Regions from separate parts of the Nocardiopsis sp. iso_40 genome, predicted to be linked through region 4. Evidence: predicted binding sites of a transcription regulator. Region 4 holds the regulator's gene; each other region holds the start of a gene.
What was found. The regulator LexA, encoded in region 4, represses DNA repair genes until DNA is damaged. The targets are predictions, from matches to a motif close to TCGAACANNTGTTCGA.

Region 1 (5,470 bases), 420 kb from region 4:
CGGGGTGATGTACTTCGGCGGTGTGACCTCGGGCGCCGAGTACTTCGCCGGGTTCGTCACCGAGAAGAGCCTGAGCATCGACAACCTCTTCGTGTTCTACCTCCTGATGACCGCCTTCGCGGTCCCCAAGAAGTACCAGCACGAGGTCCTGCTCGTCGGCGTCGTCATCGCGATCGTCATGCGCGGCATCTTCATCGTCCTGGGCGCCCAGGTCATCAACGCCTGGAGCGAGGTCTTCTACCTCTTCGGCGTCTTCCTCATCTACACCGGGTACAAGATCGTCCGGGACCACCTGAAGGGTGACGAGGAGGACAAGGACTTCACGCAGACGCCGGTCGTGCGCATGGTCAAGCGGTTCTGGCCGGTGACCGACGACTACCACGGCCCCCACCTGACCGTGAAGCTCGACGGCCGCCGCCACGTGACCCCGATGCTGCTGGTGATCGTCGCGATCGGCGTCATCGACCTGGTCTTCGCCGTCGACTCCATCCCGGCCATCTTCGGCCTGACCCAGGACGCCTACATCGTCTTCACCGCCAACGCCTTCGCCCTGATGGGGCTGCGCCAGCTGTACTTCCTGCTGGCCGGCCTGATGGACCGCCTGGCCTACATCAGCTGGGGCCTGTCGGCGATCATGGTGTTCATCGGCGTGAAGATGATCCTGCACGCCCTGCACGAGAACGGGGTGCACGTCGTGGACATCGGCATCGGCGCCTCGCTGACCGTCATCCTCGGCATCATGACCGTCACCATCATCGGCAGCCTGGCCAAGTCCCGTTCCGTCGGTCCGGGGCGCTCGGGATCCGGTGGCGACCGGGACGAGCGGGACGCGACGGCCGACCGCTCCTGAACCCGGCCCGCCCGGCCCGCGGTGCGGGCGGTGCGGGCGCGGGGGATTGTGGAAACCCGCCTCCTTCGAACGTCTGTTCGCCTATAGTGGTGGTGTCCTGGCGCGTGAGCGCCACGGGCACCACCACTTCTGCGTGGTGGAAGAAACCGTCACGGGCGATCGTTAGTCTTGTCGGGTGGGGAGGCACGTCGTCCTCCCCCGTCCCTTCAGCGGCCCGGTTCCGGGGCCGCCGCGGCCCCGGGGGCCAGCGACCGCCGTACCGCGAATCCGCACACGGGTCAGCCGACGTCACGCGACGTGGTCCACGTCCTGTGCTTCAGAGCCGAAGGATGTCTCACTCGATGGTCGAACAACTCGTGGTCCGTGGAGCACGGGAGCACAACCTCAAGGACGTGTCCCTGGACCTGCCGCGCGACTCCATGATCGTGTTCACCGGCCTGTCCGGTTCGGGCAAGTCGTCGCTCGCCTTCGACACGATCTTCGCCGAGGGGCAGCGCCGCTACGTCGAGTCCCTGTCGGCGTACGCCCGCCAGTTCCTCGGGCAGATGGACAAGCCCGAGGTCGACTTCATCGAGGGGCTCTCGCCCGCGGTGTCCATCGACCAGAAGTCGACCAGCCGCAACCCCAGGTCCACGGTCGGCACCATCACCGAGGTCTACGACTACCTGCGCCTGCTCTGGGCCCGCGTGGGCGTTCCGCACTGTCCGCAGTGCCGCCGCGAGATCGCCCGGCAGACGCCGCAGCAGATCGTCGACCGGGTCATGGAGATGACCGAGGGCACCCGCTTCCAGGTGCTCGCGCCCGTCGTGCGCGGCCGTAAGGGCGAGTACGTCGAACTCTTCAAGGACCTGCAGTCCAAGGGCTACACCCGCGCCGTCGTGGACGGCCGGGCGGTCCGGTTGGACGAGGCGCCCAAGCTCGGCCGCTACGACAAGCACGACATCGCCGTGGTCGTCGACCGGCTCAGCGTCAAGCCCGGCTCCCACGGGCGGCTCACCGACTCGGTCGAGACCGCGCTCAAGCTCGCCGGCGGCACCATCGTCCTGGACTTCGTGGACCTGGCGGCCGACGACCCCGAGCGCGAGAAGGTCTTCTCCGAGCACCTGTACTGCCCCTACGACGACCTCTCCTTCGAACAGCTCGAACCGCGCTCCTTCTCCTTCAACGCCCCCTACGGCGCCTGCGACGACTGCTCGGGTCTGGGCACCCGGATGGAGGTCGACGCCGAACTGCTGGTCCCCGACCCCGAGAGGACCCTGGCCGAGGGCGCCATCGCCCCCTGGTCGAGCGGGCCCAACGGCGGCTACTGGGAACGCATCCTCAAGGCCCTGGGCGAGGCCGTGGGCTTCGACACCGACACCCCCTGGGAGCGGCTGCCGCGCCGCGCGCGCAAGGCGATCCTGGAGGGGCACGACACCCAGGTCCACGTCAGCTACCGCAACCGGTACGGGCGCAGCCGCTCCTACTACACCGAGTTCGAGGGCGTGGTGCCCTGGGTCAAGCGCCGCCACTCCGAGGTGGAGAGCGACCACACCCGGGAGCGGCTCGAGGGCTACATGCGCTCGGTGCCCTGCCCGACCTGTGACGGCACCCGCCTCAAGCCGGTCGTGCTCGCGGTGACGGTGGGCGGCAAGTCCATCGCCGATGTGGCCTCGATGGCGCTCAGCGAGAGCGCGGCCTTCCTGGCCGACCTCAAGCTCTCCGACCGCGACATGGTCATCGCCGCGCAGGTGCTCAAGGAGATCAACGCCCGACTCGGTTTCCTGCTGGACGTCGGGCTCGACTACCTCAGCCTGGCCCGGTCCTCCGGCTCGCTCTCCGGCGGTGAGGCCCAGCGCATCCGGCTGGCCACCCAGATCGGCTCCGGGCTGGTGGGCGTCCTGTACGTCCTGGACGAGCCCTCCATCGGCCTGCACCAGCGCGACAACGCCCGGCTCCTGGAGACCCTCCAGCGGCTGCGCGACATCGGCAACATGCTCATCGTGGTCGAGCACGACGAGGACACCATCCGCGCCGCCGACTGGGTCGTGGACATCGGCCCCGGCGCCGGCGAGCACGGCGGGCACGTCGTGGTCTCGGGCATCGTCGACGAGCTGCTCACCTCGACCGACTCGCTGACCGGTGACTACCTCGCCGGGCGGCGGGTCATCGAACTGCCCCCGCAGCGGCGGCCGCTGACCCGGGGACACGAGCTCGTGGTCCGGGGCGCGCGGGAGAACAACCTCCACGGCATCGACGTGTCCTTCCCGCTGGGCGTGTTCACCGCGGTCACCGGTGTGTCCGGTTCGGGGAAGTCCACGCTGGTCAACGAGATCCTGTACAAGGCCCTGGCCAAGGAGCTCAACGGCGCGCGCAGCGTGCCCGGCCGCCACCTGAGGGTCAACGGCATGAACAAGGTCGACAAGGTGGTGCACGTCGACCAGAGCCCGATCGGCCGTACTCCGCGCTCCAACCCGGCGACCTACTCCGGTGTCTTCGACCACGTGCGCAAGCTGTTCGCGCAGACCACCGACGCCAAGACGCGCGGCTACCAGCCGGGCCGGTTCTCCTTCAACGTCAAGGGCGGCCGCTGCGAGGCCTGCTCCGGTGACGGCACGCTCCGCATCGAGATGCAGTTCCTGCCCGACGTGTACGTGCCCTGCGAGGTCTGCCACGGGGCCCGGTACAACCGGGAGACCCTCCAGGTGAAGTACAAGGGCAAGAACATCTCCGAGGTGCTCGACATGCCCATCTCGGAGGCCCTGGAGTTCTTCGAGCCGGTCAACGCGATCCGCCGCCACCTGCAGACCCTGGCCGACGTGGGGCTGGGGTACGTGCGGCTGGGGCAGCCCGCCACCACGCTGTCGGGTGGTGAGGCCCAGCGGGTCAAGCTCGCCGCCGAGCTCCAGCGCCGCTCCACCGGCCGGACCGTGTACGTGCTGGACGAGCCCACCACCGGCCTGCACTTCGAGGACATCCGCAAGCTGCTGGGCGTCCTCAACCGGCTGACCGACACCGGGAACACGGTGATCGTCATCGAGCACAACCTCGACGTGATCAAGACCGCCGACCACGTCATCGACATGGGCCCCGAGGGCGGGTCCGGCGGCGGCACGCTCGTGGCCGAGGGCACCCCCGAGGAGGTCGCCGCGGTCGCCGAGTCCTACACCGGGCAGTTCCTGGCCAAGCTGCTCTAGGGGCCGTCCGCACGGCGCCCGCGGAGCCCGCGCCCCGTCCGCGCGGCGCGGGCTCCGCGGGACCCACCCCGGTACGGGGCACCCGGCCTGGCCTACTACATTGTGTAGTGGAATTCAGGCGCAGGTGAGGAGCGTTCGGTCGTGGCCGGAAAGAGGACATGCGGGTGCGGGGTGAGCAGGCGGCGTCTGCTCGGTTCGGCGGGGGCGGCGGCCGCCGTGTCCGCCGTGAGCGCCTGCGGAGAGCCTCCCAGCCCGCAGGAGGTCCGGCGCGGGCACGTGGTCGGCCAGACCACGGACGTGCCGGAGGGCGGCGGGGCGGTGTTCAGCCACAGCAAGCTGGTGGTGACCCAGCCCGAGGAGGGCGAGTACAGGGCCTTCAGCGCGGCCTGCACCCACGGCGGCTGCACGGTCCAGGAGGTCGAGGACGAGGTGATCCGCTGCCTGTGCCACGGCAGTGAGTTCGACATGGCCTCGGGGGAGCCGCTGGCCGGACCGGCCAAGGAACCCCTGGAGTCCTTCACCGTCACGGTCGACGGAACCGACATCATCCTCGACTGAGCACACGAGCGGGAAACGACGGAGCCCCGCCGAGAACTTCTCGGCGGGGCTCCGTCGTCTGCGTCGTCTGCGACCCGGTCGGGCTCAGACCTCTTCCGGGTTGCCCGCCCGGGCGGACCCGTTGGTGCTGGCTTGGGCCGTGCCCGAGGCGGCGGCCCGGCGGAACGCCGAGGTGGGGAACTGCGCGGCGTAGTCGGAATCGTCGTTCCCGGCACCGGTGACGAACTCGGTGCGGCTGCGCGGCAGCGACTCCGGGTAGTTGGTGGCCAGCCAGGTGATGAGGTGCTCGCGGATCTCGCAGGCGATGTTCCACTGGTCGCCGGTGTCGGCGGCGGTGGCGACCACGCGGACCTGGACCTCACCGGTTCCGCTGATGTCCACGACCTGGCAGGACCAGCTGCGGCCGTCCCAGTGCCTGCTGCCGGTGATCAGGTGCCCGGCCTCCTCGCGGAGCTCGCTGATGGGCACCTCCCAGTCCAGGGGGAGCACCACCTTGGCGGTGATGTTGGTGCCCGACTTCGTCCAGTTCTCGAAACTGGTCGTGGTGAAGTTGACGACCGGTACGACCAGGCGGCGCTCGTCCCAGATCTTGATGGTGACGTTGACCAGGCTCAGTTCCTCGACCCGGCCCCACTCGCCCTCGACCACGACCACGTCGCCGATGCGCAGGGCGTCGCTGAAGGCCAGCTGGAGCCCGGCGAACAGGTTGCTCAGGGTCGACTGGGCGGCAACACCGGCGACGATACCGATCACACCGGCGGAGGCCAGGAGCCCGGCGCCCAGCGCGCGTACGGCGTCGAAGGTGAAGAGGATGGCGGCGATCGCCAGGACCACGATGATGGAGGTGATCACCCGGCGCAGCAGGCGGACCTGGGTCTGCAGCCGG
Region 2 (5,470 bases), 2.7 Mb from region 4:
CCGGCGAGATCGACGTCCCGGTGCTGCTGCTGCAGGGTTCGGACGACAAGGTGGTCACCCCGGACCAGGCCTTCCGGATGGCGACCGCGCTCGGCGAGCGGGGCGTGCCGTACGCGCTGCTGGAGTTCGAGGGCGAGGCGCACGGCTTCCGCGGCGAGGAGGCACGGCTGCGTTCCCTGGAGGCCGAACTGGCCTTCTACGCCGGGGTGTTCGGTTTCGAGCCCGACGTGGCGCCGCTGGAACTCACCACCGCACCGCCCGAGCCCCGTCCCATCGCGGAGGAGGACGACCTCCCCGTGGCCGAGCAACTGCCCGAGGTCACCCCGGAGGCCGGTGTGACCGCTGGTACCGGCGAACCGGTGCTCCGCAAAACCGCCGAGCAGGAGTGAGCGCTCCCTCCCCGAAGGCCGGGGTGCCCGCCGCTGCCGTGCGAGCTGCGGGGCCTGCTGTCCCGGGCCGCCCCGCGGGCGGGTTCCGCCGTTCTCCGCGTCCGCTGTGGAGGTGCGGACGCCAGCGAAGAGGAGACCGGCGACCCGCCACGGCTCAGAGTTCGGGGTCGGGCAGGTCGGCTTCGAGGCCTTCCTGTTCGAGTTCCTCGCGGACGATCCGGTAGGAGAGCCCGCCGGGGTAGCCCTTGCGGCCGAGCACGCCCAGGGCGCGGCGGATCCGGACCTCCTTGTCCTTGTTCCGGCTGCCCCGCAGGCTCTTGCGGGCCAGGGCCCGGGCGGCATCCTGCTCGTCCTCGTCACTGACCCCGGCGACCGCCTCGCGGACGGTCTCCTCCTCGATCCCGCGGGTGCGCAGCTCCTGCGTCAGGGCGCGCCGGGACAGGTGGCGGCTGTACTGCCGGGAGCTGACCCAGCCCCGCGCGAAGGCGGCGTCGTCGATCAGCCCGACCTCGTCGAGGCCGTTGAGGACCGCGTCCACCACCTCGTCCGGGTACTCCCTGCGGTGCAGGGAGCGTTCCAGCTGGGCGCGGGTGCGCGGAGAGTGGGTGAGCATCCGCAGCACCAGGTTCCTGGCCTTGTTCTCCAGCTTCTCCCCGCTGGGCGGGGGTTCCTCTCCGGGCGGGGCCTGCCCGCCCGGAGGGGTTTCCTCGTCGGCGCTCACCGGAGCGGCCTCGGCCTCTCCGGTGCGGTCAGGAGACCGGCGCCGCTCACGCATCCGGGTCGGCGGCCTTGGTGGTCCTGGCGGTGGCCCGCTTGGCGGGGGCCTTGGCCTCCTCGGCCTTGGTGCCCTTGGCCGGGTCGGCCCCGGTCTCGCCCTTGGCGCTGCCGGAGGCGCTGTCGTCGCCCAATCCGGGGATGCCCAGCTTCTCCTTGATCTTCTTCTCGATCTCCTGGGACACGTCGACGTTCTCGCGCAGGAAGTTGCGCGCGTTCTCCTTGCCCTGGCCGAGCTGGGTGCCGTCGTAGGTGTACCAGGCACCGGACTTGCGCACGATGGCGTGTTCGACGCCCAGGTCGATGAGGCTGCCCTCGCGGGAGACGCCGACGCCGTACAGGATGTCGAACTCGGCCTGCTTGAAGGGCGGCGCGCAGTTGTGTACCACCATGTCCTCGGCGACCAGATTGTGCAGGTCCTCGACCTCCACATCGAAGGTGCGGGCCTGCCGCGCCGGAAGGACCTCCATGAGGTTGTCGTACCAGACCTGCTCGGCCAGGAGCTCATGGAGGAACGAGTCTTCCAACCCTTCGGCAAGCATGGTCAGACGGTCTCGACGCATCCTGGGCGAACCCAGCACCTGTTTCATTCCACCGACGGGGTCACCGGACCGCTCTCCGATGACCTGCGCAGCGAAGCTCGGCGTGACACCCCTCGCCTCCAGGTGCGCGAGCACCGGAGCGAACACGGCGTCGGGCATGTAGTTGCGCTGGGATCCCCGGTGCCGACCATCGAGCTTCCCCAGTTCGTCCACGAGGACACGACCGCGAGGGCCCCACATCGGAATCGCCTCCGCGAACGCGCTGACGTTCTCAATACCGGAGACCCGCACCTCGTAAGCGGGGAGCTTTCCGGAAATACGGCGCCCCCGGATCACACCACCTCGCTGGGCGTGGGGGTCACGGGAGCTCACAGTGCTACCGATGCCCCATCGCAGCAACAGCCAGTGCACTTGTTCCGCGAGCTGCCGAGAGGTGGTGGCATATCCGACGCGGATCCCCCCGGTCTGTTCCCGACTCACGTAACCGTCGGACTCGAACAGGCCGAAAATCAGGTTCGCGGAAACGTCCGAACTGGTTTCAGGGTCAAAGAAGTATGCCGGAACGCTCTTCTCCGGAGCCAGCTTCCCCCAGATTCCAGCCTCACGGCAAAGCTGGATGAGATCGTTCTTCTCACCGATCCGGTGAGAGTAAGAAGCACTGATCTTTCCCTCATGCTTCGTCACCTTACAGCCCATACGCTCTGCGATATTCGCCGCGTCTTCATGGAGTTCGGGAGCGACATTGATGAAATGAATCGGCGTTTTCCCGCCGACGTATCCGTCACCGATGAGGTACCCCAACATTCGGGCCTCATCCGAGGTTACCGGGAACCTGGAACCGAAACCACCGAACTCCCGGGGGCGCGCGATCCTGTCTCCTTCGACCAGATCGCCCGCCTCCCGCCAGCCGCGCTCGGTGAGCACCTGGTGGTCCGGGGTCACCCAGACCTCCTTCTTGCCCCTGAGCTTGAGTCCGATCACTTCCTGCTCACCCTGGTCGAACCAGGAAACCACGGGCTTGGGGTGCAGGAGTCCCGCCTTGTCCGCGGCGACGACATGGATGGGCAGGCTTCCGTCAACCACGTCTTCGATTCGGTGCGTGACGCCCGAAACCGGATCGAACACGGACGTGCCTTCCGCAAGACACTTGTTCTTGACGACCTTGACGCGGGTGCGGTTTCCGACCGCGTCGGTTCCATCTTTAAGGGTTTCGATACGGCGCACGTCCAGACGGACCGAGGAATAGAACTTGAGCGCCTTCCCTCCCGTGGTTGTCTCAGGACTTCCGAACATGACGCCGACTTTTTCACGAAGCTGGTTGATGAAGATCGCGGTGGTGCCGGTGGAGTGCAGGGCCCCGGCGATCTTGCGCAGCGCCTGCGACATGAGCCGCGCCTGAAGGCCGACGTGGCTGTCGCCCATCTCGCCCTCGATCTCGGCACGGGGCACCAGGGCCGCCACGGAGTCGATCACGATGATGGAGACGGCACCCGAGCGGATGAGCATGTCGACGATCTCCAGCGCCTGCTCACCGGTGTCCGGCTGGGACAGGAGAAGGTTGTCGGTGTCGACGCCGATCTTCTTGGCGTACGCGGGGTCGAGCGCGTGCTCGGCGTCCACGAACGCGGCGATGCCGCCCATCTTCTGGGCGCTGGCCACCGCGTGCAGGGCGACGGTCGTCTTACCGGAGGACTCCGGGCCGTACACCTCGACGACCCGGCCCTTGGGCAGGCCGCCGATACCCAGGGCGACGTCCAGGGCGATGGCGCCGGTGGGGATCGCCTCGATCGGCGGGCGGTCGTCGTCGCCGAGGCGCATGACGGAGCCCTTGCCGAACTGCCGCTCGATCTGCGCGAGCGCTGTTTCGAGAGCCTTGTCTCGGTCTCCTGATGCCACGGGATTCCCCTGTTGGGTTGATGCCTTTTTCTTCATGGTGCGCACGACGCTACGCGGTCGGTACGACAATCGCGACGCTCGACGTCCGCCTGCTCAAACCCCAGACTACCCGAACTCATGTTCGAAATCCGGTACGGGCCCCAGCCGTGTCGGTTTTTCCGTGCCGACGGCCCCGCGGAGGTCAGCGGGCGGAGGCCGGCAGGTCGAACGCGTCACACACCGCCCGCCACACCTCCTTGGGCCCGATGCCGTCGGCGAGCGCCTGGTTGACCGTCCGGGAGCCGAGCCCCTCGATGACGTGGTCCTTGGCGAGGCTGGCCGTGTAGACCTCGCCGAACTGGGCGTGCATGTTGTTCCAGAAAGCAGTGAGTCTCATCGGCCCCAGTATGGGCGACCGGGCCGACCTCCGTGGACTTGTCCACAGGACGGATTCCCCGGGACCGGGGCCGCCCTCCCCGCGCCCGTCCCCTTCACGGCCCCGCCCCGGGTGTCCTGCCCCGATCTGTCGGGCCCCTTGGGCAGACTGGCCGGATGAACGGTGTGACCGACCCCCTCGAACCCTTCGGAGCGGCGACCCGGGCCTGGTTCGACCGGGCCTTCCCCGCGGGCCCCACCCCGGCCCAGACCGAGGCCTGGGAGGCGGTCTCGGCCGGCCTCGACACCCTCGTCGTCGCCCCGACCGGGTCCGGCAAGACCCTGTCGGCCTTCCTCTGGTCCCTGGACCGGCTCACCCGCGCCCCCGTCCCCGAGGACCGTTCGAAGCGCTGCCGCGTCCTGTACGTGTCACCGCTCAAGGCCCTGGCCGTGGACGTGGAGCGCAACCTCCGCCAGCCGCTGGCGGGGATCGCGGACGCCGCCCGGGCCCGCGGCGAGGACCTGAGCCCCGTCACCGTGGGCGTGCGCACCGGCGACACCCCGGCCCGGGAGCGGCGCAGGACGGCCACGCACCCGCCGGACGTCCTCATCACCACACCCGAATCGCTCTTCCTGGTCCTGACCTCCAAGGCCAGGGAGGGCCTGTCGGGGGTGGAGACCGTCATCGTCGACGAGGTGCACGCCCTGGCCGGGACCAAACGCGGCGCGCACCTGGCCCTGAGCCTGGAGCGCCTGGAGGCCCTGCTGGGGCGCCCGGCCCAGCGGATCGGCCTGTCCGCGACCGTGCGCCCCAGGCGGACCGTCGCCGAGTACCTGGGCGGCGCGCGCGGCGGTGCCGCGGTCGTCGCGCCGCCGGACGCCCCGCGCATGGAGCTGCGGGTCCAGTCCCCGGTCCCGGACCTGGAGGAGCCGGGCAGTCCGCCCGCCACCGCCGCGGGGGTCCCGCCGGACCCCCGCGCGGGCAACACCATGGGCCGGGGTTCGGTGTGGCCGCACGTGGAGCGCCGGGTGCTGGACCTGGTCGAGGGGCACCGCTCCACCATCGTGTTCACCAACGGCCGCCGCACCGCGGAGAAGCTGTGCGCCCGCCTCAACGACCTGCACGCCGAACGCACCGGCGGCGTCCTGCCCGCCGAGGAGAGGGCCGCCCAGGTCATCGGCCAGTCCGAGCAGAGCCGCGGAGCGGCCGCGGTGGTGGCCCGCGCCCACCACGGGTCGGTGTCCAAGGCCGAGCGGGCGCTCATCGAGGACGACCTGAAGGCGGGGCGGCTGCGGTGCGTGGTGGCCACCTCCAGCCTGGAACTGGGTGTGGACATGGGTGCGGTGGACCTGGTGGTGCAGGTGGCCGCACCCCCGTCGGTGGCCAGCGGCCTGCAGCGGGTCGGGCGGGCGGGGCACCGGGTGGGCGAGGTCTCGCGCGGGGTCTTCCTGCCGCAGTACCGGGGCGACCTGCTGGCGACCGCGGTGGTGACCGAGCGTATGCGCGCGGGCGGG
Region 3 (5,470 bases), 130 kb from region 4:
GTAGGTCCGGAAGCCCCTGACGTCCGTGGTCTCGGCGATCGCGCTGTTGCCGCTCTCCTCGGTCACCCTGCGGATCTGCGCCTCCTGGCCGTCGAAGCGGAGCAGGGCCTCGTACATGGTGCGCTCGTCCTCGCCGTCCTGGTCCCAGCAGCGCACCCCGAAGTTGCTCTCGCCGGGGCCCTCCAGAGGCGCGAGGTTGGTGCTGATCAGGACGCGGTCCGGGGTCTGCCGGTCGTAGGGGGCCACCGTGCCGCGGGATTCGTAGCGGGTGGGGTCGAGTTGGAACACCATGGCGTTCTGCTCGTTCCAGTAGCCGTCCGAGTCCTCGGGGGCCTCGGGATCGAAGACGCGGCTGTCGGACCAGTCGGGTTCGGTGGCGAAGTCGGTGACGTAGATGCTCGTGGTGTTCTCCGGGGGGTCCTCCGAGCCGGAGAGCAGAACGGTGGCGCCCACACCGACGACCAGCAGGACCGCGGCCGCGGCTCCGCCGACGAGCAGCGCCCTGCGGCGGCCGCCCGGCTCCCTGCCGCCGTTCCGGGCGGTCGGGGGCTGCTGCGGGCCGCTGGGCCCGCCGGGCCCGCTGTGGGCGGCGTGGGCGGGTTGGCCGTGGGGCGGCGACTGACCGTACGGGGCCTGGCCGTGCCGGGCCGCCTGCCCGTACGGGGCCTGGCCGTACTGTGCCTGCCCGTACTGGGGCTGGCCCGGCTGCTGGTACGGCGGGACGGACGGGTGGCCGCCACTCGGCCCCCCGTGGCCGACCGGGCCCTGCGGCACACCCTGCTGGGGGCCGGACTGCGGGGCGTTCGGACGGGGGTACTGCCCCTGGGGGAACGGCTGTCCCTGCTGGACGGTCGGCACCTGCGGCTGCATCTGCCGGGTCGGGGGCACCGGCTCGGCCTGGGTGAGCGCCTGGGTGGGCGGCACCTGCGCGGGTGGGTTCTCCGGCGTGGCCGGGCCCTCGGCGGTCTGCCCCCGCGGCTCCTGCCCGGCGGCTTCCGGCGGTTGCCCGGGCACCGGGGAACTGCTCGGCGGCGCCCACGACGTGGTGATGGTGTGCCGGATCTCCGCCTCCTCGGGATCCTGCTGGCCGGTCAGCCGGGCCAGCAGCTGCTGGGAGGTGGGCCGGTTCCCGGGGTTCTTGTCGAGAGCGGATCCGACCAGGTCCAGCAGGCTCGGGTCGAGACCGTCGAGCCTGGGCGGGGCCGAGGAGATGTTGTGCAGGACCGCGGGGACGGTGGCCGCGTCGAAGGGTGCGCGGCCGGTTCCGGCGAAGGCCACCAGGCAGCCCCAGGCGAAGATGTCGGCCGCGGCCGTGGCCTGCTCGCCCAGGATCAGTTCGGGGGCCATGTAGGAGGGGGTGCCCATGAGCTGGCTGGACCGGGTGACCGCGCCGCCGGAGCCGTCCAGGGCGCGGGCGATCCCGAAGTCGATCACCTTTGGGCCCACGGGGGAGAGCAGCACGTTGGCGGGCTTGAGGTCGCGGTGCACGATCCCCGACCCGTGGATGGCGGTGAGGGCGGCCGCCACACCCATGGCGAGGCCCTCCAGGGTTCCGCCGTGCATCGGCTCGCCGCTGCGGACCGCCTCGTCCAGGTTCGGGCCGGGCACGTACTCGGAGACGATGAACAGCGGTTCGCCCTCCAGGCGGGCGTCGATGACCCCGGCGGTGGAGAAGCGGGCGACCCGGCGCGCGGAGGCGACCTCGCGGGCGAAGCGCATCCGGAAGGACTCGTCGTCGGCCAGGTCGGGGTGGATCAGTTTGACGGCCACGGACCGTTCGGCGGCGTCCTTGGCGAGGTAGACGGTGCCCATGCCGCCGCGTCCCAGGCGACTGACGATGCGGTAACCGTCGAGTTCGCGCGGGTCCCCCGCGCGCAGGGGTTTGCCGCTTTCGTGCCCGTTGGACGTCACAGTTGGGGGTCCCTCGTATGGATCGTGTGCTTCGCGGCTAACAGCGTACCGATGTCGATACGCCCACGTGCTCCGGTGGTTCCCGGTCGTTTCCGGCCGGGATGCGGTTCGGCCGCCGCGGTGGTAACGGCTGGGTGCGCGGTCGGGTCGAGGGACGCACGGGCGGGGCCGTGCGGGCGGTCACTCCCCGACGATCTCGTCGAGCCTGAAGCCCTCGAAGAGGACACGGAGCGGCTTGTTGCTCTGCCCGCGGTCGTAGTGGACGGCCTGGCGCTGGACGACCTGGAGATCCGCGTACTCGTCCGGGTAGGGCTCCTCGTCCGTCGCGCTGACCGCGAGCCGGTCGTTGACCCACAGGCGCAGCTCGGCGACGGGGGCCCCGCCGTCCTGCTCGGAGAACTCACAGGCGAACCTGACGGAGTTGCTGACCGGTTCGGCCTCCTCGGTGTCCCTTCCGCCATCGCCCGCCTCCTGGGTGAGCACGGGATAGGGGTCGAACTCGGCCACGTTCCCGCTGGCCAGGTCGTGGGTCTCCTCGTCGCTCGACCACTTGGAGATGGTGGCCTGGGCGCCGTCCGCGCGCAGCCAGGCCCGGTAGGAGAGCACGTACTCGTGGTCCGGGTAGTCGGGATAGGCGTCCTCGTCCGACAGGTCGGCGTCGGCCGGGTACAGGTACCGGACACAGCGCACCCCGAAGCTGAGGTAGTCGTACCCCTCCTCGACACGGACCCCTGTGCTGATGAGCAGGCGGTCGGCGGAGTGGACCCCCGCCACCGCGGGGGCCCGCCAGTTGCGGCCGCTCGAGGGGTCGGACTCCTGTGCGGGCTCCATGGCCATCATGAGGCCCTCTCCCGGTAGGTAACCGGAGGTGTAGGGGTCCTCCTGCTCGTCGTGGACGTTGTCTCCCCAGTCGGGGTTGGTGGCGAAGTCGCTGCGGTAGAGGTTGCGCAGGTTCTGCGGCGGTTCCTCGTCGCCCGGCAGCAGGGCGTACAGGAGCGCGGCGGCCAGGCCCAGGGCGGCCACACCCGCACCCGCGCCGATCAGCGCCCTGCGGCGGGAGGGCCGCGGGCCCGCGGGCGGAGACTGGTTTCCGGGCGCGGGCGGGGACTGGTCACCGGTCGGGACGGGGTCCGTGGGGGCGGGAGGGGTTTCCGGCGGGGGAGGCGTCCGGTCGCCGGGTGCCGGATGGCCGCTGTCGGCCACTTCACGGTGGCCGACGAGCCGGTCGAGGATCTGTTGGGAGGTGGGCCGCCGCGCGGGTTCCTTGTCCAGGGCCGCGGTCACCAGGGGGAGGAGTTTCGGGTCGAGCCCCGTCAACCGGGGCGCGGCGGTGGAGATGTTGTGCAGGACCGCGGGGACGGTGGCCGCGTCGAAGGGTGCGCGGCCGGTTCCGGCGAAGGCCACCAGGCAGCCCCAGGCGAAGACGTCGGCCGCCGGGGTCGCCCGCTCGCCGTGCAGCAGTTCGGGGGCCATGTAGGAGGGGGTGCCCATGAGCTGGCTGGACCGGGTGAGGTCGTCGCTCCCCTCCAGGGCGCGGGCGATCCCGAAGTCGATCACCTTGGGACCCACGGGGGAGAGCAGCACGTTGGCGGGCTTGAGGTCGCGGTGCACGATCCCCGACCCGTGGATGGCGGCCAGCGCGGCGGCCACGCCCACCGCCACGCTCTCCAGCGTGCCGCCGCTCATCGGGCCCTGCCGGCGTACCGCCCGGGCCAGGTCGGGGCCCTGGATGTACTCCGAGACCACGAAGAGGGGTTCGCCCTCCAGGCGGGCGTCGATGACCCCGGCGGTGGAGAAGCGGGCGACCCGGCGGGCGGAGGCGACCTCGCGGGCGAAGCGCAGCCGGAAGGACTCGTCCTCGGCCAGGTCCGGGTGGATGACCTTCAGGGCGACCTGAGCACCGGAGGGTGCCTGCGCCAGGTGGACGGTGCCCATACCGCCGCGTCCGAGGCGGCGCAGGATCCGGTACCCGCCCAGTTCGCGCGGGTCGTCCGGATGCTGTGGGGCGGGGTTGTCGTGCCCGTTCGACATGGGGTCCTCATGGGGGTCGAGGGGTGTGCGGGGCCCGGGAGGTGGGGCGATGGGACGGCTGCGGGGTGGCGGCCAGAATACCGAGTCCGGGGCGGGGCCCGGGGCCGGTGGCCCTGCCGGCTCCGGGCAGGCGGGGCCGCTACCGCTGTCACTGGTGGTGATGCCGAAAGCGCGGAAACAGTTCCACGGGCCCCCTGCCTTCGCTAGTATTCGAATGCACGTTCGAAAGCCTGGCCGTACTTCCCCACGGGCAGGCCAGCCGGTGGTGTGCCCGCGCACGCGTCCGGACGCCAGACACAGGGAACGGTCGATGCTGGGGAGAGCTGTCGTGGGGCGGTACTACGGGGCGGAGGTCACGGTCGTCGAGGCTGACGGGCGGCCCAGCCGGTTCACCTGGAACGGCAGGGTGTACGGGATACGCAGGATCATCGACCACTGGGTGACCCTGCGCGGCGGCTGGACCCCGGGCTCGGGCTCCCAGGTGCCCGAGCACAGGCACTGGCGGGTGGAGGCCGGTTCGGCCTACGCGCAGGGCGTGTACGAACTGCGCCACGACACCGCGACGGGCGGGTGGCTGCTCTCCCGGGTGTGGGGTTGAACCTCCGACGGGGCCGCCCGGGGACCACACGGGGCCGGGTACGGCCGGCGGCCCGTCACACCCGGGCAGCCGACGGGTCCTGGGGCCGCACGTCCGAGGGGACGAGGCCGAACACCGCGAGGTCGGAACGGCCCTCGTGCAGCGGCATCGCGTTGCGTTCGGTGCCCTCCCGGACGAACCCGGCCGACTCCGCCACCCGGCACGATCCGGTGTTGGCCGTGGCGGCCTTGAGCTCCACCCGCTGGAACCCCTGGTCCAGGGCCCACCGGGAGACGGCGACCACGGCCTCGGCGGCGTACCCGCGGCCCCGGCCCCACGGCGAGACCCAGTAGCCGATCTCGGTCACCATGGCGGGCCACTGCGTGCGCATCAGCGCCACCGAACCGGTGAACCTGCCGCTCTCCCGGTCCACCATCGCCCAGTGCTGGCCGTCACCGCCGGTGCGGATGGCCGGGGCGACGTTCAGGCAGAAGTGTTCGGCCGTCTCCCGGGTGTACTCCCGCCCCGGGGCGGGGAGCGGGATCCACCTCTGCAACTCGGGGTCCACACACGAGGTGTACACGTCTTCGATGTCGCGTTCGAGCAGGGAACGCAGGCGCAGCCGATCGGTCTCCAGGATGACCGCGGGCATGATCGGAGCGCTCTGGACGGTGGCCATGACGGGTGTTCCCTCTGTGCTTCGGACTGCGGGCATCGCGCTGGGGTGCGATCACGATACGCGCCCCGCCGGTGTGCGCGGCCGCCGGGGCCCTCCGCGCCGAAGCCGCAGCGGGGCCCTGCGGGAGCGCCCGCGCCGCGGTCCGTCACCGCGCCTCCCCCGTACCGTCCGCGGCACGGGGGTGTCGGCGCCCCGGCTCAGAGCCAGCCGTCGACGACCCGTTGCCGGATCACCGTGTCGAACGCCTCCGCGAAGGCGTTGCCCGGGCACTC
Region 4 (5,470 bases):
GAGGCGTTGCCGCCGGAGGAGAGCAGCTCCTTGGAGGAGCGGATGCGGGACAGGTTCACACCCGCGCCGGAGCCACCCTTGAAGATGAGCCCCTCCTCCTTGTACCAGTCGAGGATCGACTCCATGCTGTCGTCGACGGAGAGGATGAAACACGCGCTGACCTGGGCCCTGGCCGAGGTTCCGACGTTGAACCAGACCGGTGAGTTGAAGCTGAAGAACTGGTGGGCCAGGGCGTACTTCAGTTCGTGGTCGAAGACCTCGGCGTCCTCCTCGGAGGCGAAGTAGCCGTGGGCGCGACCGGTCTCGGTGTAGACGCCGACGACGCGGTCGATGAGCTGCTTGAGGCTCCACTCGCGCTCGGGGGTGCCGACGGCGCCGCGGAAGTACTTGCTGGCCACGATCTGGGTGGCGTTCACCGACCAGGAGGCGGGGAACTCGACACCGCGCTGCTCGAAGTTGACGGTGCCGTCACGCCAGTTGGTCATGACGACGTCGCGGCGTTCCCATTCGAGGGTGTCGTAGGGGTGCGTGTCCGCGGTCGTGAAGACCCGCTTCAGCTTCAGGCCCTTGCGCGGGCCCTTTCCCTTGCGTCCCGCGGGACCGCTCGTGGTTTGCGTCATGGCGGCGACTCCCCGAAGTGCTGTTCGTGCGCGGACCTGTGGTGACCGCGCGGGTGTCCTTGCTGTCGCTGCGGTCCCGGAGGGTTCGGTGAACGTCCGGTCCGTCAGGGGGCGGTGTCGGCCGTGGGCCTGGCCGCCCGCGAGTCGTCCTCGTCCTCGCGGTCCCTGCGCAGGCTCGCGATCTCGGCCTCGAAGTCGGCCAGGCTCTCGAAGCCACGGTAGACGCTGGCGAAGTGCAGGTAGGCGACCTCGTCCAGGTCCCGCATCGGCCCGAGGATGGCCAGGCCGATCTCGTGGGCCGGAACCTCGGCCACCCCTCTGCCGCGGATCTCCTCCTCGACCTGCTGGCCGAGTTTGGCGAGGGCGTCCTCGGAGACGGGACGGCCCTGGCAGGCCCGGCGCACCCCGGCGATGATCTTGGTGCGGCTGAAGGGTTCGGTCACCCCGGAACGCTTGGCCACCATCAGCAGGACGGTCTCCTGGGTGGTGAATCGGCGTTCGCAGACGGGGCAGGACCGGCGGCGGCGGATGGCCGCACCGTCATCGGTGGACCTGCTGTCGATCACCCGGGTGTCCGGATGGCGACAGAACGGACAGTGCATCCCGGTTCACCTGGCTTCCCTCTACCCGACCAACAACCCTCAAGGTCTACTTAACCACAATTTCTGGACCACGGCCCCCTGGGCGACACCAGATGTTGTGGTCGAACGTAGAGGCCTGCCGGAATGCCCGCAACCTTGGCGACGGCGTGTCCGGCAAAGGGGCCGCTTCCGGACGGCGGGGCGGCCCACGGGTTCCCGGCGCGGGCGGGGCGGAAGGGGCGGCACTGGGCGCAGACCCCAAGGATAGGGGCGTCGGAGCAGGAGGTTCCCCGACGCCACGCCCCGGTGCGGCACGGGCTCCCCCGGCACCGGTCCCACCTGGTGTCGGGGGTGGATGCCGCCGCGGACACGAGACGAACCCCATACCCGGAGCGGCCCGCCCGGACCGGTTCCGCGAACCTCTTCCAGCATTCGGGGGACAACGACGGGTGAACACGTGTACACACATAAGCGAAGGCCATCAGAAACGGGTCGTGAAAACACAATGAGATATCCACACGTCCTCGAACGCTTGTTTGATATCACCGTGTGCAACGACTAATGTTGACCTTGATTTCACGCCGGTTTCGCCGTCACGTGGACCACCAGGTCGGCGCGGTCGCGGGCCGGTACTGGCCAGACGATCAGGCCCTGACCGAACCGAACGCCGAGGAGGCCCGGCCGTGCCGGAGGAGAATCCCGGAGCCGTGGGCTCCGGACCCACCACCGTTCTTTCACCTGTGGGTGACACGGGTACTGCCACGCCCGAAGCCCCCAAACTCACCGCACGCCAGCAGAGTGTCCTGCACTGCATCCAGCGGTACGTCCGGGACCACGGTTACCCGCCCTCCATCCGGGAGATCGGCGACTCGGTCGGCCTGTCCAGCCCGTCCAGCGTGGCGCACCAGCTCAAGGTGCTCCAGCGCAAGGGCTACCTGTACCGCGACCAGAACCGACCGCGCGCGGTGGAGCTGCGCACGCCGGGCCGTGATTCCGCGCAGACCGTGCCTGCGGAGGAGCTCACCGCCGGCCCAGCCCGGGCCGCCTCGGTCCCGCTGGTCGGACGGATCGCCGCCGGCGGCCCGATCCTGGCGGAGGAGGCGGTCGAGGACATCCTCGCCCTGCCCCGCCAACTGGTCGGCGAGGGCCAGCTGTTCATGCTCACCGTGGTCGGCGACTCGATGATCGACGCCGCCATCACCGACGGCGACCTGGTGGTGATCCGGCAACAGCAGGACGCCGAGAACGGGGACATCGTCGCGGCGCTGCTGGACGACGAGGCGACCGTGAAGGTGCTGCACCGCGAACCGGACGGGCACGTCTGGCTGATGCCGCGCAACGACGCCTACGAGCCCATCAGGGGCGACGAGGCCACCGTCCTCGGCAAGGTCGTCACGGTCATGCGCCGGGTCTGATCCCTCCCGGCTCCCGGCCACGTCGGGGGCGGCCAGCGGGCCGATACGCTGAGGGCGTGTCGACACCTGCTTCCGCCCCCGCACTCTCCCGGCGCACCGGCCGCCCCCGCACCGCGATGACCGCGGTTCTGGTCACCGGTGCCCTGATCGCCACCTCCTGCACCCCCGCCGACGACGCCGGTCCGGCCCTGCCCGGCGCGGTCGGGCACGAGCGGGAGGTCTCCTTCCACGGGGGCGGGTTCACCGTGCCCGGCACCTTCACCGCTCCCGCCCACACCGGTGACGAGGCCGTCCCCGGTGTGCTCCTCATCTCCGGCAGCGGCCCCACCGACCGGGACGGCAACAGTCAGACCCGTCCCGAAGCCGACACCAACCTCAACCTCGCCCGGGTGCTGAGCGGAGCGGGCGCGGCCTCCCTGCGCTACGACAAGTTCGGCAGCGGAGACCCCGCCGACATGGACGAGGCGGAGCTGGAGGCCCTGGAACGCCCGGTGGACCCGCTGGTCTACGACCAGCAGATGGCGGCTGCCTACGAGGAACTGCTCGCCCAGCCCGAGGTGGACCCCGAGCGCACCGTCGTCCTGGGCCACAGCGAGGGCGCCCTGTTCGCCCTGCGCGCCCACGAGGTCCTCGACGCCGAACCCGCCCTCGTGCTGGCCGCCCCGCCCGGCACCCGCATGCTCGACCTCATCGACCGGCAGCTGACCGAACAAGTCCGTACCGGTGAGGCCCGTGGCGCGGTGGGCACGGCGGGGGCCGTCCAGATGCTCTCCGACACCCGGGCGGCCCGGGCGGCGATCCGCGGCGGCCGGGAACTGCCCCCGGGGGACGCCACAGGTCTGTTCAGCCCGGAGAACGAGGGCTACCTCGCCTGGATCGACTCCTTCGACCCGGTGGAGCTGGCCTCGGACCTGCCGTCCCGGACTCCGGTCCTGGTTCTGTGGGGTGAGGAGGACGCCCAGGTGGCCGGTGAGGAGGTGGACCGGCTCATGACCGGTCTGAGCGACGCCGAGCGGGTGGACCTGCCCGGGGTCGACCACGTCCTGCGCGAGTACGACGACTCGCCGGGGGCCGCGGCGCCCGACGCCGACCGGCCCTTCTCATCCGAGGTCGCCCCGGTGGTCGAGGAGTTCCTCAACGGTCTGTAGACCGCTCCCCTCCGTCGGGGGACCGCGCCGGACGCGGTCGGCCGTGCCCGGCGGGAGCCCGCCCCGGAGGGCGGGCGCGCCTCATTCGGGTTCGGGCAGTTGGTCGACGACGGCGCGCGCGAGGCGTTCGGCCTCCTCCGCGGCGAGGTCGCCGTCGACCGAGTCGACGGCGTCGTAGTCGGTGGCGGCCGTGTAGCAGGACTCCAGGTACAGGTTGGAGACCCGCACCGCCACGCATCCGACCTCGAAGGCGCCCTCCTCGACCCAGGTGAGGGCCTCGTCGCCCAGGCCCTGGACCGGCTGGGGACCGCTGCGCTCCGCGGTGGCGCTCATGGTCTCCGAGGCGGTCTCCTCGCCGCCCTCGACCGGTGCGGCGATCAGGACGAGGGTGGCGGCGGCCGGAACGGACTCCCCCGCCCCCTCGGGTGTGGCCCACCGGCACTGCCAGCCCGTCCCGAAGGAGTCCTGGACGGTGCCGACGGTCTCCTCGATCTCGGTCTCGTAGCCGGGCACGAGTTCAGCCAGGACCTCCGTCTCCCCGATCTCGCACTCGGGTGCCGCCTCGAAGTCGCCTTCCTCCACACCGTTGTGCAGGAGGTACCAGCCGAGCCAGCCGGCGAGGCCCAGCACGGCCAGGACGAGGACGGCGAGGAGCGCGATGGCCAGGCCCCGGCTCTGCGGCGGGACGGCCCCGGGGTCCTCGGGGGCGGGGCCGCCGGGAAGGGCCGCGCTCACAGCGCCTCCCCGAGCAGGTCGGCGAAGGCCACGGTGGTCTCGCGTGCCTCCTCGAAGGGGACGGGGTCACCGTCGCCGACCCCGCTGTAGGAGACGCGGACGAGGAGGTTGTCGGTGCGGAAGGCGAGTTCGGCGGTGCCCGGGACCTGTCCGCGCCACACCTGGCCCTCGGTCCCGGCTCCCAGGACGACCTCTTCGCCGCGCGGGGGGACCGCGGCCGCCTGCGCACGGGAGGCCGACTCCTCGCCGGTGACGACGGGTTCGGCGGAGGCGTCGGTGAAGCGGGCGGACAGGTTGACGCGCAGGACGCCCTGCCCCCCGTCGGTCCGCCCGGCCGAGGTCCACACGCACACCGTGCTCTCGCCGCCCGGCAGGGGACCGTTTCCGGCCGACTCCAGGACGGCCTCGGGAAGGGCCCGGGCGACCGCTTCCTCGGGGACCGCACCGCACTCGGGCGCCGCGGTGTGGGCGTCGCCGCCCCGTGGCCGGTCGGGGTCGTCCCCGGCGAACCGGAGTCCTCCCGCCACCGCGGCGGCGGAGACCGCCGCCGCGCCCGTACCGATGATCACAGCCCGCACCCAGGGTCGGAGTCCACCCGTCGCAGAGCCCACCCGGCCACCGCCTCCCAGTCAGTTGTCACGCCAACGGTAGGGGGCGGCGGCCGCTGTCGCGACCACCGCCCCGCGAGAGGTGTCAGCCGACGACGATGTTCACCAGCTTGGGCGCCCGGACGACGACCTTGCGGACCGTCTTGTCCCCGATGAAGCTCTGGGCCTTCTCCGAGGCCAGGGCAAGGCGCTCCAGCTCGGCGGGGTCGATGTCGGGGGCCACGGACAGCTTGTCGCGGACCTTGCTCTGGACCTGGACCACGCAGGTCACGGACTCCTGGACCAGCAGCGCGGGGTCGGCCTGGGGCCAGTTCCCGACGGCGACGCTGCCGGTGTGGCCCAGCTTCTCCCAGCCCTCCTCCG

Region 1: a site for LexA is predicted at 916-931, ahead of uvrA (excinuclease ABC subunit UvrA). Genes of this name have one in related genera too.
Region 2: a site for LexA is predicted at 3,711-3,726, ahead of recA (intein-containing recombinase RecA). Genes of this name have one in related genera too.
Region 3: a site for LexA is predicted at 4,153-4,168, ahead of AC0VYD_RS06770 (DUF6504 family protein). Genes of this name have one in related genera too.

Annotation. Positions count from the first base shown of each region.
Region 1 covers NZ_CM149666.1:2,089,355-2,094,824, forward strand. Annotated here, with positions in the region: gene AC0VYD_RS09265 (TerC family protein) at 1-850, shown strand, start outside; gene uvrA (excinuclease ABC subunit UvrA) at 1,192-4,026, shown strand; gene AC0VYD_RS09275 (Rieske (2Fe-2S) protein) at 4,198-4,584, shown strand; gene AC0VYD_RS09280 (mechanosensitive ion channel family protein) at 4,669-5,470, opposite strand, start outside.
Region 2 covers NZ_CM149666.1:4,352,371-4,357,840, forward strand. Annotated here, with positions in the region: gene AC0VYD_RS18960 (S9 family peptidase) at 1-389, shown strand, start outside; gene AC0VYD_RS18965 (regulatory protein RecX) at 544-1,164, opposite strand; gene recA (intein-containing recombinase RecA) at 1,157-3,637, opposite strand; gene AC0VYD_RS18975 (DUF3046 domain-containing protein) at 3,783-3,977, opposite strand; gene AC0VYD_RS18980 (ATP-dependent helicase) at 4,133-5,470, shown strand, end outside.
Region 3 covers NZ_CM149666.1:1,537,685-1,543,154, forward strand. Annotated here, with positions in the region: gene AC0VYD_RS06760 (protein kinase domain-containing protein) at 1-1,911, opposite strand, end outside; gene AC0VYD_RS06765 (serine/threonine-protein kinase) at 2,092-3,942, opposite strand; gene AC0VYD_RS06770 (DUF6504 family protein) at 4,253-4,540, shown strand; gene AC0VYD_RS06775 (GNAT family N-acetyltransferase) at 4,596-5,198, opposite strand; gene AC0VYD_RS06780 (peptidoglycan recognition protein family protein) at 5,396-5,470, opposite strand, start outside.
Region 4 covers NZ_CM149666.1:1,671,801-1,677,270, reverse strand. Annotated here, with positions in the region: gene AC0VYD_RS07375 (vitamin B12-dependent ribonucleotide reductase) at 1-620, opposite strand, end outside; gene nrdR (transcriptional regulator NrdR) at 725-1,222, opposite strand; gene lexA (transcriptional repressor LexA) at 1,909-2,616, shown strand; gene AC0VYD_RS07360 (alpha/beta hydrolase family protein) at 2,673-3,764, shown strand; gene AC0VYD_RS07355 (hypothetical protein) at 3,846-4,499, opposite strand; gene AC0VYD_RS07350 (hypothetical protein) at 4,496-5,068, opposite strand; gene leuS (leucine--tRNA ligase) at 5,193-5,470, opposite strand, start outside.